Regions from separate parts of the Pseudoflavonifractor hominis genome, predicted to be linked through region 1. Evidence: predicted binding sites of a transcription regulator. Region 1 holds the regulator's gene; the other holds the start of a gene.

The links. The regulator HrcA, encoded in region 1, represses chaperone genes, less so after heat shock. The targets are predictions, from matches to a motif close to TGTTAGCACTCNNNNNNNNNGAGTGCTAACA.
Region 2: H8S34_RS13960 (Hsp20/alpha crystallin family protein) is a predicted target of HrcA. The motif match lies at 4,988-5,018, and genes of this name have one in related genera.

What each region holds. Positions count from the first base shown of each region.
Region 1 is NZ_JACOPR010000003.1:116,903-125,478, reverse strand. It holds gene H8S34_RS05910 (phospholipid carrier-dependent glycosyltransferase) at 1-503, opposite strand, end outside; gene dnaJ (molecular chaperone DnaJ) at 586-1,758, opposite strand; gene dnaK (molecular chaperone DnaK) at 2,241-4,100, opposite strand; gene grpE (nucleotide exchange factor GrpE) at 4,250-4,807, opposite strand; gene hrcA (heat-inducible transcriptional repressor HrcA) at 4,823-5,881, opposite strand; gene H8S34_RS05885 (MBL fold metallo-hydrolase) at 6,058-6,828, opposite strand; gene H8S34_RS05880 (MATE family efflux transporter) at 6,862-8,244, opposite strand; gene H8S34_RS05875 (cysteine desulfurase family protein) at 8,329-8,576, opposite strand, start outside.
Region 2 is NZ_JACOPR010000011.1:51,275-59,850, forward strand. It holds gene H8S34_RS13930 (inorganic diphosphatase) at 1-309, opposite strand, end outside; gene H8S34_RS13935 (cob(I)yrinic acid a,c-diamide adenosyltransferase) at 547-1,056, opposite strand; gene H8S34_RS13940 (nitroreductase family protein) at 1,053-1,793, opposite strand; gene H8S34_RS13945 (TetR/AcrR family transcriptional regulator) at 1,946-2,557, opposite strand; gene H8S34_RS13950 (DegV family protein) at 2,660-3,559, shown strand; gene H8S34_RS13955 (peptidoglycan recognition protein family protein) at 3,687-4,367, shown strand; gene H8S34_RS13960 (Hsp20/alpha crystallin family protein) at 4,457-4,897, opposite strand; tRNA gene H8S34_RS13965 (tRNA-Sec) at 5,181-5,276, opposite strand; gene selB (selenocysteine-specific translation elongation factor) at 5,383-7,287, opposite strand; gene selA (L-seryl-tRNA(Sec) selenium transferase) at 7,303-8,576, opposite strand, start outside.

The DNA.
Region 1 (8,576 bases):
TAGCCCTCCGCGTCGGCCCAGTAGTAGCCGGTGACGGTCCCCTCCTCGTTCTCCCGGGCCCAGAGGGTGGACCAGTGGGAGCCATCGGCGGAGATTTCCACATTGTAGTCTCCGGTGCCGAGACCCGGATAATACATCAGCCGGGTGAGCTGGAAGGGCTGGGAGAATTCCACCTCCACCGTCTGTGTCTCGGTAAAATTGTGAAAAGACTGTGGATTGGTAAAGGAGCCCAGCTGAAAAAAGGCGGTGGCGGCATAGACCAGCGTCAGGAGCAGGATGAGCAGGCCGTCCCGCCGCTCCAGTGGGTGACAGCGTCCCGCAAAGGAAAAGCGGGGTTTGGCGGGGGAGGGGAGGACCTCTCCGGTTTGACGGCGGATCCGGTCATGCAGGTTATGGGGAGAGAGGATCCAGCGCCAGTAAGAGCCAAACAGGAGAAAGAGGGCGGCGAGCAGAAGGATGGGAAAAATCAGCGTAGGCCGGATGGCCTGGAGCAGGATATCCATGAAAGACCTCCCGGAAGTTGGATTCAAGAGATAGCATAAGGTCAGATAACAAAAAAGGGATGGACAATGTCCATCCCTTATTTTATTTCTTTTTCTTTATTTTGTCAAAGAATCCTTTGAGCCCCTCTTCCTCCTCCGCGTCGGGCAGCTCGCCCATGGCGCGGCCGAAGTGGCGCAGGGCCTCCTTCTGCTCGTGGGTGAGCCCGCGGGGGACATCCACCGAGACGGTGACGTACTGGTCGCCCCGGCCCCGTCCGTTGACGGAGGGGATGCCCTTGCCCTTGAGGCGGAACGTGGCGCCCGGCTGGGTGCCCTCGGGCAGGTTCCACTTGACCTTTCCGTCGATGGTGGGGATCTCCAGCTCCGCGCCCAGGGTGGCCTGGAGGAAGGAGACCTTCTGATCCAGGTAGACATTCATGCCGTCCCGCTTGAACTGGGGATGGGGACGCACGGTGATGCTGATGATCAGATCGCCGGCCGGACCGCCGTTCTTGCCCGCGCCGCCCTGGCCACGCAGGGAGATGGCCTGACCGTTGTCGATGCCGGCGGGAATCTTGACGGTGATCTTCCGGTTCTTCCGAACCGAGCCGGCGCCGTTACAGGTCTTACAGGGGGTATGGATGAGCTTGCCGGTGCCGCCGCACTTGGGGCAGCTGGTGGTGGTGGCAAAGGAGAACGCGCCGCCGCCCCGCTGGATGCGGATGGTACCCGAGCCGTGACAGTCGGGGCAGATCTCGGCCGTCGTGCCGGGGGCGCAGCCGGTGCCCTTACACACGTCGCACTGCTCGCTGCGGGTCAGGCTGATCTCCTTTTCGCAGCCAAAGGCGGCCTCTTCAAAGGTGATGGTGACGGAAGCACGGAGGGTATCGCCCTTCATGGGGCCGTTGCGCCGGGCACCGCCGCCCCCGCCAAAGCCGCCGCCGAATCCGCCTCCGAAGAAGGAGCCGAAAATATCACCCAGGTCGATGTCGCCGAAATCGGCGCCGCCGAAGCCGCCGAAACCGCCGCCGGGGTTATAGTTGGGGTCAACACCGGCGTGGCCGAACTGGTCGTAACGGGCACGTTTCTCCTTGTCGGAGAGGACCTCGTAGGCCTCGTTGACCTCCTTGAACTTGGCCTCGGCCTCCTTATCGCCGGGGTTGAGGTCGGGGTGGTACTGCTTGGCCAGCTTGCGGTAGGCCTTTTTCAGCTCATCGTCGCTGGCGCTCTTGCTGACCCCCAGGACCTCGTAAAAATCTCGTTTCTGTTCAGGCATATGATCACCTCTTAAATTGAGGGAGTATGGAACGGCGGGCGCAAAGCGCGCCCCTACGCTGCATTTCCCGTTGCAGGGACGTATCTGGTACGCCCGCCAAAACGCCCCGAGTGGGACGGATGAAATTCACCCGTCCCACCACAGAGCTGATGTTTCTTTGAATCGCCGGAGGCGGTTTGCTGTGCGCCTGCTCCGGCCCCGGAGCGCTTCTATGTCACGCTCCAATGGGCCTGCGCCGCGGCCAGCTGCTCAGCCCTCCGCCGGAAATGCCGCCGGTCTGCGCCCGGCCTGTTTTCCGGGCTGCGGGCTTTGCTGCTGTCCTGCTTCAGCCCCGGAGCGCTTCTATGTCACGCTCCAATGGGCCTGCGCCGCGGCCAGCTGCTCAGCCCTCCGCCGGAAATGCCGCCGGTCTGCGCCCGGCCTGTTTTCCGGGCTGCGGACTTCGCTGCTGTCCTGCTCCGGCTCCGGAGCGCTTCTGATTCTTACTTCTTATCGTCGTCCACGACGGTGTAGTCGGCGTCCACCACGTTGGGGTCGGTGCCGCAGCTGCCGCCGCAGTCGCCGCTGCCGCAGTTGCAGCCGTCGGCTCCGGGCTGACCGCCCTGGGGATTGGCCTGCTGATACATCTTCTCAGCCACAGGATAGAACGCCTTGTTGGCCTCCTCGGTGGCAGCCTTGATGGCCTCCACGTCGCTGCCCTTCAGGGCCTCCTTCAGCTTGTTGATGGCAGCCTCCACGCTGGCCTTGTCGGCAGCGTCGATCTTGTCCTTCATCTCGTCCAGAGCCTTCTCGGTCTGGTAGACCACCTGGTCGCCCTGGTTGCGGACGTCCACCTCTTCCTTGCGCTTGGCGTCCTCAGCGGCGAACTGCTCGGCCTCCTTAACGGCCTTGTCGATGTCCTCCTTGGACATGTTGGTGGAGGAGGTGATGGTGATGTGCTGCTCCTTGCCGGTGCCCAGGTCCTTAGCGGAGACATTGACGATGCCGTTGGCGTCGATGTCGAAGGTGACCTCGATCTGAGGCACGCCGCGGCGGGCGGGAGCGATGCCGTCCAGGTTGAAGCGGCCCAGAGTCTTGTTGTACTGCGCCATCTCACGCTCGCCCTGGAGCACGTGGACCTCCACGGAGGTCTGGTTGTCGGCGGCGGTGGTGAAGACCTGGCTCTTCTTCACGGGGATAGTGGTGTTGCGCTCGATGAGCTTGGTCATCACGCCGCCCATGGTCTCAATGCCCAGGGACAGGGGGGTGACATCCAGCAGCAGCAGGCCCTTGACGTCGCCGGTGAAGACGCCGCCCTGGAGCGCGGCGCCCATGGCCACGCACTCGTCGGGGTTGATGCCCTTGAAGCCCTCATTGCCGGTGATCTTCTTCACGGCCTCCTGCACGGCGGGGATACGGCTGGAGCCGCCCACCAGCAGGACCTTATGCAGATCGCTGGAGGAGAGACCGGCGTCGCTCATGGCCTGGCGCACGGGGCCCATGGTGGCCTCCACCAGGTGGGCGGTGAGCTGGTCGAACTTGGCGCGGGTCAGGGTCAGGTCCAGATGCTTGGGACCGGTGGCGTCCGCGGTGATATAGGGCAGGTTGATGCTGGTGGAGGTGACGCCGGAGAGCTCGATCTTGGCCTTCTCAGCGGCCTCCTTCAGGCGCTGCATGGCGACCTTGTCGCCGGTCAGGTCGATGCCGGTGTCCTTCTTGAACTCGGCGGCCATCCAGTCCATGACGCACTTATCGAAGTCGTCGCCGCCCAGGCGGTTGTTACCGGCAGTGGCCAGAACCTCGATGACGCCGTCGTCGATGTCCAGGATGGACACATCGAAGGTGCCGCCGCCCAGGTCGTAGACCATGACCTTCTGGGCCTGCTCCTTATCCACACCGTAGGCCACAGCGGCGGCGGTGGGCTCGTTGATGATGCGCTTGACATCCAGACCGGCGATCTTGCCGGCGTCCTTGGTGGCCTGACGCTGGGCGTCGGTGAAGTAGGCGGGGACGGTGATGACGGCCTCGGTAACAGGCTGGCCCAGATAGGCCTCGGCGTCCGCCTTCAGCTTCTGAAGGATCATGGCGCTGATCTCCTGGGGAGTGTAGGCCTTGCCGTCGATGTTCACCTTATAATCGCTGCCCATCTCACGCTTGATGGAGATGACGGTGCGGTCGGGGTTGGTGATGGCCTGGCGCTTGGCCACCTGACCTACCATGCGCTCGCCGTCCTTGGAGAAGGCCACCACAGAGGGGGTGGTGCGGTTACCTTCCGCGTTGGGGATGACGACGGCCTCGCCGCCCTCCATAACCGCTACGCAGCTGTTCGTCGTACCTAAGTCAATACCAATGATCTTGGACATAATGTGTTTCCTCCAATATATCGAAATTTATTTTAAACAAAGTGAAAATGGGATGTGAACCCTCCGCGCTTGTTGTCACGCTGCGGGTCCTGCGCGGACGGCACACTGCTCGCTGCTGTGTGCCTGCTCCGGGCCCTTCGCGCTTCTTCTTAGTTTGCCACCTTTACCATGGCAAACCGGATGACCTTGTCACCGGACTGGAAGCCGGCCTGAAAGACCTCCACGACGGTATTTTCTCCGGCGTTTTCGTCCTCCACATGCATCACGGCGTTGTGAAGGTTGGGGTCAAAGGTCTGGCCCAGCGCGGGGATCTCCTCGACGCCCAGCTTGGAGAGGACCTCCTTGAGACCATTCATGGTCATCTCCACGCCCTTTTTATAGGCCTCGTCGGCGGTCTCCTGCTTGAGGGCCCGCTCCAGGTTGTCATACACCGGGAGAAAAGCCAGCACGGCGTCCGACTTGGCGCTCTGGTAGGCGTCGGTTTTTTCCTTCTGGGAGCGTCGGCGGTAGTTGTCATACTCGGCGGCCAGGCGGAGGTACTGATCCTCCTTCTGGGCCAGGGTATCCTTGAGCGCCTCCAGCTCCGAGAGCAGAGGATCGGGGGTGTCCGTCTCAGGGGCGGCGCCCTCCGTGACCTCTTCGGTCACGGTCTCCGGCTCCATCTGCTCGGCCTGTTCCACGGCCTGCTCGTTCTCTTTCTTACTCAAAGAGGTTCCCTCCTATTATGTTTCATCGTTGCGTCCGTCCCCGGTGGGAAGTTCTCCCTGGCCAAACAGCCGGGTGAGACCCTCCGCAAAATAGGACAGGCGGGCGGTGATCTTTGCGTAATCCATCCGTGTGGGGCCCACGACTCCGATGATGCCCCGCATGCCGTCCCCAATGTCGTAGCTGGCCATGACCACGCTGGTATCCTTCAGCGCGTCGGCCACATTTTCCGGACCAATGAGGATCTTCATGGGGCCATCCTTGGGAATGGGGAAGCGGGCGGCGTCCTGGTCCTCGGAGAGATAGCTCATCAGGGGCTGGGCCCGTTCCAGATTCTGATACTCTGGAAGCTCCAGCAGATGGGCCAGACCCGCGGTGTGGACCCGCCGGTGCTCCAGACCCTCCAGCACCTCCATGGCGAAGGAGACCACCAAGCTGATCAGGCCATAGGCATCACCGGCGGCATGCTGTGCCACCCGCATGAGTTCGGGCGTGATCTCCTCCAGCGTCAGATTGGTAAAGGTGGTGTTGAGCAGGGTGTTGAGCATCTGGAGCTGCGCCTCAGTCAGATCGGAGGGCAGCTGCACCAGCTTGTTGCGCACCAGATTGTTGTCGGTCATGACCACAATAATGAAGGCGTTTCGCTCCACCATCAACAGGTCAAAGCGCCGGATGGTCACCCGCTCAAACCCGGATGAGAGGGCAAAGGCGGGATAATTGGTGAGACGGGAGACCACCCGTCCAGCCTCGGAAATGACGCGATCCAGCTCCTGCATTTTGAGACGCAGGGCGCGGTTGATGCGCTCGGTCTCCTGCACGGAGAGCTGGTGCTCTTCCATCAGCTCATTGACGTAGAACCGGTACCCCTGGGGAGAGGGGATCCGTCCGGCCGAGGTGTGGGGCTTTTCCAGCAGGCCCATGGACTCCAGATCAGCCATCTCATTGCGGATGGTGGCCGAAGAGACCGAACGGTCCAGGGAGTCGGCAATGGCCTTGGAGCCCACCGGCTCGGCGGTGGAGATATAGCTTTCAATGATGGCACGGAGAATCCGCTTTTTTCGTTCGCTCAGATCCATGCGCATCACTTCCTTTGCGGCGGATTGGTTTAGCACTCTTTGTACCTGAGTGCTAAAGATAATGTACCACCCTCACCAGCAATTGTCAATAGGGGGGATGTAAATTAAATGTGAACGAAAATCCCGCCTTATGACTTGCATAAGGCGGGAGAGTCTGCTAAAAAAACCGGGCTCTTTTAAAAGGAGAGACAGGTCCCGGTATGGAGCGGTATGAGGCATCCGGGTTCCTGCTGGGCCATCAGATCAAAGGCCGGATGGCCGGTGCAGTGACCGGTACAGATCTGCTCCACCTCCAGCTCCTCGGCCAGCCGGCGGGAGAGGAGGCGCACCTGCTCCGGTGCCACACCCAGGGAGCCCATCCCGGTCTTGCCCACCAGGTGGAATCCCCCCACGATGGCGTGGACCTTCTGGGTGGGAAAGAGGGCGCGCACCTCGTGGACGATGTGGGCGGCTCCGGCGTGGCAGCAGGAGTTCATCACCACCAGCCCGTGGGCGGTCTCGGCCACCAGGGACTGCTCGTGGGAGACCGCGTCGGGGATCAGGTGGAGCCCGGGGGCCAGAAGCCGGGGGCCGTCGGCCAGATCAAAGCGCCCAGCCCATTTGGTAAAGAGATCCGGGTCCACACCGGCCGGGCGGCGGGAAGGATCGGCGGTGTCCTCCAGATAGGCCTGGACCGCGGCGGGGCGGGCCAGTACCGGGGCCTGTTGGTTGCGCCGGAAGAAGGCGGAGAACCCGCCGGCGTGATCGTCGTGGCCGTGGGAGAGGGCAGCCCGCTCCACCCGGCTCAGGTCGATGCCCAGCCGGTCCGCGTTGCGCACAAACAGGCCGGAGGTGCCGCTGTCCAGAAGATAGGAGTGGCCCTCGTAGTCCAGGTGCAGGGAGAGGCCGTGCTCGGCAATCAGGTGGTCGGGCGCGGAATTTTCGATGAGAACGGTGAGCCGCAGCATACAGATGCTCCTTTCCGGGGAAGAGGGCGGCGCTCAGGCGCCGGCGCGGGTGATGTCGTTGATCCAGGCGTGGGACCGGAAGCGGAGAATGCCCAGCGTGGACTTGACCAACTGCTCCACCGTCACGGCCACATAGACCCAGACAATGTTCCAGCGGAGCACCAGGGCGAAGAAGGCGGCCAGAGGAATGGCCACCAGCCACATGGCAGACACATCGATGATGGCGGCCACCCGGATGTCTCCGCCGCCCCGGAGGACGCCCACGGTGTTGGTGGTATCAAAAGAGCGCAGGGGCATCAGACAGCCGATGAAGGTGAGGATGATGGTGGCGATCTCCGACGAGACCGGGGTGAGGTGGAAGAGGGGATAGACCACCACCGGCAGCCAGGTATGGGCCGAGATCACCAGGAGGGTGCCGATCACGGCGCCGCAGAGGAAGGAGATGGTGTCCAGTGCGGTGGCCAGCTCATAGACCGTGGAGCGGCGGCCCGCGCCGATCTCCCGGCCGATGATGATGGCGGTGGTGTTGGCGATGGCCAGCACGGCCACGATGCAGATATCCTCGATGTTGCCCGAGATGGCTCGGGCGGCCAGGATCTGGGTGCTCCCCTCCATATGTCCCATGATGACCTTATACATGGAGGTGCCAAGACCCCACAGCATCTCATTGACCACCACGGGGGTGGCATAGCGGAAAAACTTCTGCACCAGCGCCCGGTCCGGGCGGAAGAGCACGGCGGGCTTGAGGCGGAAGCGGCGGTTGCACTTGGCATAGACCACCATGATGATGAATTCCACGATGCGGGAGGTGAGGGTGGCGATGGCGGCGCCCTCCACCTCCAGCCGGGGCGCGCCCAGATTGCCGAAGATGAGCACCCAGTTCAGGAAGGTGTTGGTGCACATGGAGGCGGCGTAGATGCACAGGCCCAGCTTGGGATTCTCCATGCTGCGGTGGGCGCCGGTATAGACGCCGGTGATGCTGTTGAACAGATAGGAGAAGCCCACGATGCGGGCATAGCCCACGGCCAGGGGGATGAGCTCCTGGTTGTCGGTGAGCAGACCGATGATCTGATAGGGGAAGAAAAAGAGGGAGGCGGCGAAGAGGGCGGAGATGGCGCCGGCCAGATAGAAGCCCACGCCCATGACCCGGTTGATGGCGTCGGTATCGCCCTTGCCCCAGTACTGGCTGATGAGCACGGAGGAGCCGCTCTGCAGCCCGAAGATGATCAGCTGAATGATGAAGACCAGGATATTGGCCTGGGCCACGGCGGCCAGGGGAGCTTCGCCGAGGCTGCCCACCATGAAGGTGTCGATCATGCCCAGGGATGTGGTGATGAGATTCTGGAACAGGATAGGCAGGGCCAGAAAGAGCAGATTCTGGTAGAAAGCCCGCCCCCGATTCAGATAAGAGAACATATGATTTGACCAAGCCGGCGATACCTCGCTCCGCCGGTGCCTTTCTGATGAAGTGTAAAATATGGAAGAGAAACAGACACGCGATCAGGCCCCCACACGGCTGGACCGGATGGCAGAGAGGGCGTCGGCCAGGGCGTCCACCTCGTCCCGGGTGCTGGTGGGACCGAAGGAGATGCGCAGCACCCCCATGGCGGTGCGCTTGGGCAGGCCCAGGGCGGCAAAGACATGGCTGGGCTTTCCCTTGTGACAGGCGGACCCGGAGGAGACACAGATCCCCTGGTCGCTCAGCGCCCGCACCAGCATCTCACTGGGATAGCCGGGCAGAGAGACGG
Region 2 (8,576 bases), on a different contig from region 1:
GTTCTTGCCTCCGTCCAGCATGGAGATATAGCCGATGGGATAGCACCGCACCAGCGTCAAGGGGTCCATCTCCTCGGAGCAGAGGACCAGTACGTCCAGCGGGTCTCCGTCGTCGCCGTAGGTACGCGGAATAAAACCGTAGTTGGCGGGGTAGTGGGTGGAGGTGTGAAGGACTCGGTCCAGAATGATGAGACCGGTCTCCTTGTCCAGTTCGTACTTCTTTTTGCTGCCCTTGGGAATCTCGATCACCGCCACAAAATCGTCGGGCTGGATGCGGCTGGGGCTGATATCATGCCAGATATTCGACATATGGTTTCACTCCTTAATCCTGCGTGGGCGACTGGCGCCCGTTCTGTAACATTATATCGGTCCCGATCGGGAAATACAAGAACGCAAATAAAGAAAATGTATAAAAATCGCGCTTACTTTTTGCCTTTTTAAAGGATATGCCTCTTTTTTGTGTGCATGTTCAAAAGAAGCGCTCCATCGCCGGGAAGAGCTCGTGTAATGTGTCCAATCGCCCCAGTTTACTTTTTGGCGGAAAAATCACCACTCCACGCCCTCCCGGGCGGGAAGCCCGGCGTCAAAGGGGTGCTTGTGCTTTTTCATCTCAGTGATATAGGCCGCCCGCTCCTCCAGCTCCGGCGGGGGATTGCGCCCGGTGATGACCACCTCCAGCGCTTTCGGGCAGGCGTCCAGCTGCTCCAGCACCCAGGGCAGCTCCAGCATTCCGGTGGAAAGGGCGGCACACAGCTCGTCCAGCACCAACAGATCCACTTTGCTGCTGCGGGCAAAGGCCTGCGCCGCGATGTCCTTCTGGCGCACCGCCTCGGCGGCCTTTTCCTCCGGCGTCATGAGGAAGGTAAATTTCATCTCCTCCGGAATGGGAAGCAGCTCCACGCCCGGCAGGTTGGCCAGAATCTCCCGCTCCCCGCTCTTGCCGCTTTTCAGGAACTGGGCCACCGCCACCCGGCGGCCATGCCCCACTGCACGCACCGTCAGGCCCATGGCAGCGGTGGTTTTCCCCTTCCCGTCTCCGCAATAAATATGGATCATACCGGCTCCTCCTCTTCCAGATCCCGCAGGTAGGCCTGCACGGACCGATTCATTTCCCGGGCAAAGCCCGAGTCGTACTTGCGCCGGTGAAAGGCCTGCATCCAGCTGCAAAATTCCTCTCCTCCGGTCCGCCCGTCAAAAATCCGGCGCAGCTCCTCCCCGTCCATCCGGCGATAGGTGTTGCTGTGGACCACATGCTCCATGGCCGCCCGCTCCGGCTTGGGCCGGTCCTTCTGCTGCTGGGTAGGATAGCCCAGGACCAACATCACAGCGGGAAAGACCCAGGGCGGCAGATGGAGCAGCTCCCGATGGGCTTCATGCTGCTCCATAATATCTCCGATATAGCAGGATCCCAGTCCAAGGCTATCCGCTGCCGTCACCGCATTCTGTGCGGCGATGGCCGCATCTTCCACCGCCAGCATCAGATCGCCCGGTCCCGGGCGGCGCGGGCTGCACCCGGCCTCCACATAGGCGTCAAACCACTTGCGGCAGTCGGCACAGAACACGAGGACCACCGGTGCCTTGGCGATGAAGGGCTGATGGTCGCAGGTCTCGGCCAGGGTATCCTTGATGCTCTGATCGGTGATATCCAGAATGGTATAAAGCTGCTGGTTTCCGGCGGTCGGGGCCTGGACCGCCGCCTCCAAAATGGCCCGCTTCTCCGCTTCCCCCACCGGCTGATCCGTAAAGACCCGGACCGACTTGCGCCGGTGCAGGCTCTCCAAAATCTCGTTCATCGGGTGTCCCTCCTGTTCTCAGGCCTTTCCGGTACGCAGACACTGCGCGCTCCGCTACGGCCTCAGTTTCCTCTATTCTATCCAACTTTCTGTCCCTTGTATAGTCCCCCGCAATAAAAAAGAGCCCCAGGAAACCCTGCGGCTCTCGGCGGTCAATTGTTCCCTTTCTCTTCTTCTCCCTGGAAAACCCCCTGAAAAAAGAGATAGTCCTGCTCCAGTTTGGGGTATAATGGATAGCTTCCTTGGTGCAGAATCCAGTCGATGACCACACCGCGAAAGTGGCGGAACAAAAAGTCGGCCACCCACTCTGCGGCAAGTCCTCCCGGGAGCTCGCCCGACTGCTTCGCCTCCACCAGGCACTCCCGCATGGCCCGGAAGGTAAAGCGGCTGGAGTCAATGGAGCGGCCGTCCGGCCGGTTCAGCCGCTGTTGATAATAGCGTCCCACCAGCTCCCAGCCCATATTCTCCATAAAGGCGGCATACCCCGAGAGAATAAACCACAATCTCCGCCCAGGGGGCTCCTCCCGGTGCTCCTCCAGCAGTTCCTCCATATAGGTATCCAGCGGAGCAAACCCCCGCAGCAGCATCTCTTCCTTGGACTTGAAATGGTGGTAAAAAGCCCCCGTGGTGATCCCCGCCTCCCGGCAGATATCCCGTACCGAGACCTTGTCAAACTGATTGCGGCGCAGGAGTTCCACCGCCGCGCGCAGGATGGCCTGCTCTGTCCGCTTGGCCTGTTCCCGGCGCCGCTGGCTATAATCCATAGATGGTCCCTCCTTTTTTCTTGACACCGGCCCGCAAGCACCGTATAATACTCACATAACAACGTTATGTGAGTATTATAGAGTAGGATGATGAACTTGTCAATGAACGACGTCTGTTTCGACCGCAATCCTCAGAAGATCGCCCTGCTTACCGACTCCTGCGCCGATCTGAGCGCGGAGCAGCGGGCAGGAACCCCTATCTTTGTCCTTCCCCTGAAGATCCGCTGCCGGGACGGGGAATTTTCCGACGGCGTGGACATCTTTGCCTCCGATATCTATACACGCCAGGCCGCCGGTGAACTGCCTCAGACCTCCCTCCCCGATGGGGGCTCGGTCAAGGATACCCTGGACCACATTGCCGCGCAGGGCTATGAGAAGGTCATTGCCATCCACCTCTCCTCCGGTCTCTCGGGCACCTACAATATGGTGCGCCTCCAGGGGCTCGCCCGGGAGGATCTGGAGGTGGCCGTCTTTGACTCCCTCAGCGGCAGCCTGGGAATTGGGATTACGCTGCTCCAAGTATGGGAGGATATCCAGGCCGGGATGACCTGGGACAAGCTGGTGGAACAGCGTGTGCCCGCGCTGATCCGGAACACCTACCCCTATTTTTCCGTGGACACCCTGGAGTATCTCCAGAAGGGTGGGCGCATCGGAAAGATCACCGCTCTGGCCGGTACCATGCTCAACATCAAGCCTCTGGTGGGATTTGCCGCGGACGGCCAGCTCTCCAGTGTGGCCAAGGTCCGGGGACGCAAAGCCGTCCAGGGAAAGCTCTTGGAGCTTCTCTCCGCCCGGGCGGCCGAACAGGGACAGGGCCGGCGCTATAATCTGGCGGTGGCCAATGGCGGCGCGCCGGAGGAGATGGCGCAGCTGCGGCAGACCATTGCCGCTGCTCTGCCGGAACATCTGCACTTCTGGCAGGGGGAGATGGACGCCACACTCAGCGTCTATATTGGCTCCGGTGTGTTGGGGGCCTGTATTCAGTTTTTGGACGAAGAATAAGTTCTAGCGTGTGGGCGGGGTCTGAAGCAGATCCCGCCCACACGCTGCTTTTTTATGAAATTGTAAAGACCTTTGCCGAAAAAACTGTTATAATGGTATCCATCAAACGGCGAAGGAGAGAGTGGATATGGCACAGCAGCGGGGCGGAAAACGGTTGGCTTCCCGGGAAAAACAGCAGGTGCGGAGGGGAAATCCGTTCATTCTGCCCGCCATCCTAGGTGTGATCGTGCTGGTGCTGCTCGGGATCAAGCTGGCTCTGCCCCAGTTTCTGTCCTCCGCTCCCACCCCGCCCGACTGGGTCACCCAGGAGCTTTTGGAGATCAATCCCTTTTCCCGTCCCGGCACCAAGCTGGAGGAGGTCACTGGTATCATCGTCCACTATGTGGGCAATCCCGGCACGACGGCCGAGCAGAACCGGAGCTTTTTTGCGGGACTTGCCCAGCAGGAGCCCGCAGCCGAAGGGGAGCCCGATTCCAATACTTATGCCAGCAGTCACTTTCTGATCGGGCTGGACGGCGAGATCATCCAGTGCATCCCCCTGGATGAGTGGTCTTACTGCACCAGCCAGCGCAACAAGGACACCATCTCCATCGAGTGCTGCCACCCGGATGAGGAAGGCGCCTTTACAGAGGCCACCTATCAGTCCCTCCTGAAGCTGGTCCACTGGCTTCAGGAAGAATTTCACCTGAGCACCGATCAGGTCATCCGTCACTATGACGTGACGGGCAAGGAATGTCCCCGCTACTATGTGGAGCACCCGGAGCAGTGGGAGCAGTTCAAGGCCGATCTGGACCAGATGCAGGACTGAGTCCCCTGCGAAAATGGGGCGTTACCCGACCAAGACCATAAAAAATATCCACCGGACCAGCTGGTCCGGTGGATATTTTTTTGATTTGGTCACTCAATGGCAATGCGGTTGGGGTTATCCACCGCCTGCTCTTCCACCTTGGGAACGGACAGCTTCAAAATACCGTCCTCGTACTTGGCGTGGACCTCTTCCGGCTTCACGTCACCCACATAGAAGCTCCGGGAGCAGGCGCCGCTGTAACGCTCCTGGCGGATATAGCGTCCCTCCTCATCCTTCTGCTCCTTGTTGAGGCCCTTGGACGCGCTGACGGTCAGATAACCGTCCCGCAGCTCCAGATTGACCTCATCCTTTTGGAAGCCAGGCAGATCGATATCCACCTCATAGCTGTGATCCAGCTCCCGGACATCGGTCTTCATCAGGTTCTTGGCGTGCTTGCCGTAGAGCGGATCATGTCCGCCAAAGAAATTCTTGTGGATCGAATCACCAAAGAAATCATCAAACAGATTTTCACCAAACAGACTGGGCAACATATGTCATTCCTCCATTTCACAGCTCATATCTGTGCCCGCCGGGGAGATCTTTTCTCTCCCTCCTTGGTACATGTCTATCATAGTCCCAAGTTTTAGCACTGTCAATATGAGAGTGCTAATGTTTACAAAGCGTTCATGATATGTAGCAAGAAAAGACATATTTCCAGCTTATTCTATGCCGTCTTGCACTCTATTATCAGAAAAGAAGTACAATATGGAATCAATTTCTATCCAAGAGCCGGATAAAAAACCGCCCGCGCTCTTTCGAGCGCGGGCGGTCCTCTGGCGGGGACAGGTAAGAATCGAACTCACCAAGGCGGGAACGCCGCCCTCTACGGTTTTGAAGACCGCGGGGCTCACCAGATACCCTTCTATCCCCATGTTACTGCACGGCTTTATTGATAAAACCGATATACAGTAACTCTTATTATAACAGTATCGAATGCTTTCGTCAACTATTTGAGCGTATTTTCCCGAAAAATATCCTATACTTTTTTCAAAAGTACCCGTACATCGCCATTTTTCCGGGTCACGCCCTCGCTGTCCCAGAACTCCAGCAGTGCCAGCGCATACTTGCGGGAGATGCCCAGGGCATCCCGGAACTCGGCCAGGAGCAGCTCCGGCTTCTGGGCAAAGAGGTCATAGAGTCCCTGAAGGGCCTTCTCGTAAAAATCCTTCCGCAGCACGATCTGTGCGTTGAGGGCCACCAGCTCCCCGTCGTAGAAGAGGCGCTGGACCACCTGGCGGGCGCCGTCCTGCTTCTTTCCAAAGGAGGCGAGCACATCGTCCAGATTCTCCGGAGCCAGGGCGGCCTTGCCGTACAGGTCCAGGATCTGGTCCCGCAGTCCGGTGTAGAAGGAATTCCACACCACCTGGAAGTCAGGCAGGGCAATGGTGGGACCCTCGATCCGCAGGCCGCGGTGCTCGGCATAGTAGTCGATGAGCGCATCGATGGCGGTGGGAGAGGCGGTGGGCAGGAGCTTTCCGCGGAACTCTCCCCGGTTCATGCCGGGCTGGAGCGGCTGGGCCTTGTGATAGGCGCTCAGGAGCTTGACTGCCTTTTCCCACAGGGCCTCGATGGTATCGTGGTCCACATAGCGGCCGCCCAGCTCCACCACACGCCCCTCTTCCATGAGTTGGGCCAGGGACTCGCTCAGTTCGGCCTCGGTGAGACCGGCCGCCTTGGCCAGGTCGTGCTTCTTGGGCATGGCGGACCCGGCCTGACGGAGGGCCTCCATCACCTGCTTCTCGGAGGAGCCCGAGGCGCGGGCAGCCAGTCCCTCCAGCACGGCGGGATCGTTGCGCTTATGCCGGCCGGGATCGGCGTTCAGGATCACACCGCCGCCCACCGTCACCATGGGAGAGAAGAAGCGCACCACATAGTGGTCGCCATTCTTCACCGCCACATCTTCCTGGAAGCGGAGCTGGGCAAAGCCGGTCTCGCCGGGCTCCAGGGTATCCTTTCCCAGCACCACGCACTTACACACCAGCTCCCGGCTGCCGTGGTGGAAGTGGAGCTGGGAGTCGTTTTTGATGGCATAGGGCGCGTCCTTGAGCATGGTGAGCTGCACGTCCATTTGGCGGGAGAGGACCATGGAGCCAGGCTTGGCCACGGTGTCGCCCCGCTTGATATCCGCCTTGTCGATGCCCGAGAGGTTGACCGCCACGCGCATGCCGGCGCTGGCCCGCTCCTCTGCCTTATCGTGGTTCTGAAGACCGCGGATGCGGGCCTTTTTCTCACTGGGGTAGATGCAGACCTCCTCCCCCAGCTGCATGGAGCCCTCCAGCAGGGTACCGGTGACCACCGTGCCGAAGCCGTCCACCGAGAACACCCGGTCCACGGGCAGGCGGAAGGGCCGGTCCTGGTTGCGCTGTTCCGCTCCCTCCACCAGCTTGACAATGAGCTCTTTCAGCTCCTCAATGCCCTGGCCGGTGTAGGAGGACACCGCCAGGATGGGAGCGTCCTGGAGGAAGGTGCCCTGGACAGTCTCCCGGGCCTCCTCCTCGATGGCCTCCAGCCACTCCTCATCCACCATGTCGGCCTTGGTGACCACGATGATGCCGTTCTGCACCCCCAGCAGGGAGAGGATGCCCAGGTGCTCCCGGGTCTGGGGCATAAAGCCCTCGTCGGCCGCAATGACCATCAGGACCACATCCATGCCCGCGGCGCCCACCAGCATGTTGCGGATGAACTTCTCATGTCCGGGCACGTCGATGATGCTGGCGGTCTGGCCGTTGGGCAGCGTGAGCTGGGCAAAGCCGATCTCAATGGTGATGCCCCGCTTCTGTTCCTCTTTCAGCCGGTCGGTGTCCACGCCGGTCAGGGCCCGGGTCAGACAGGTCTTGCCGTGGTCCACATGGCCGGCGGTGCCGATGATGATATGCTTCATAGCCGTGGCGCTCCTTTAGTTCAAGATCGTGTCCAGAGCCCGGATGATCTCCGCCCAGTCGGCGTCGGTCAGGGTGCGGACATCCAGCAGATACTGATTGCGGCTTACCCGTCCCACAATGGGAGTCTCCCAGGCCCGGAGGGCCTCCTCCAGCGCGGAGACCGTGAGGGAGACCGGCGAGAGCTCCACCACCCAGGTAGGCAGGGGCACGCCGGGCAGGCTTCCGCCCCCCACCTCGCCGTTGTCCGGCGCGGCGGAGAAGACACATTTTCCCGCAAAGCGGGCAGAGAGCTCCTCCGCCCGGGCGCGTGCCTTGGGCTCCAGGGTCTCCGGCCGCGCCCCCAGCATGGCCAGGGTGGGAATGCTCCGGCCGGCCAGCGCATGATCCCGGTAGGTGCGCAGGGTGGCCTCCAGCGCCGCCAGCGTCAGCTTGTCAATGCGCACCACCCGGGCAAACTGATCCTTCTTCATGGCCTGGATATAGGGGGCCCGGCCAATGGCGATGCCCGCCTGGGGCCCGCCCAGCAGCTTGTCGCCGGAGAAGCAGATCACATCGGCACCGGCGCGCACGCTCTCCTCCACCGTGGGGCCCTCGGGGACGCCCAGAGCAGGGTCGTCATAGAGGGCGCCGCTGCCCAGATCGTGGAAGACAGGCACACCCTTCTCCCGGCCCAGGGCGACCAGATCGGCAATGGAGACCCCCTCGGTAAAGCCAATGAGCTTGAAGTTGCTGGTGTGGACCTTCAGGAGGATCTCAGCCCCCTGCTCTTCAATGGCGCGGCGGTAATCGGAGAGATGGGTCTTGTTGGTGGTACCCACCTCCACCAGCTGTGCCCCGCTGCGGGCCATGATCTCCGGCACCCGGAAGGAACCGCCGATCTCTACCAGCTCCCCCCGGGAGATCGCCACTTTTTTTCCAGCCGCCAGGGCCGAGAGCATGAGGAATACCGCCGCGGCGTTGTTGTTGACCGCCAGGGCGGCCTCCGACCCGGTCAGAGAGCAAATAAGCGGCTCAATGTGGGAAAAGCGGCTGCCGCGGCGCCCGGAATCGATGTCATATTCCAGGTTGGAATACCCCCGGGCCGCCTCATAGACCGCCCGGGCCGCCTCCTCGCCCAGAGGGGCGCGGCCCAGGTTTGTATGCAGCACCACGCCGGTACCGTTGATGACGGCGCGCAGGTGGGGACGGCAGGACGCCCGGGCCCGGGCCGTAGTCTGGGCAGCCAGGGTGTCCAGGTCGGGCAGGACCTCCACCGTTCCATCCAGGATCCCGCGGCGCAGCTCCTCCA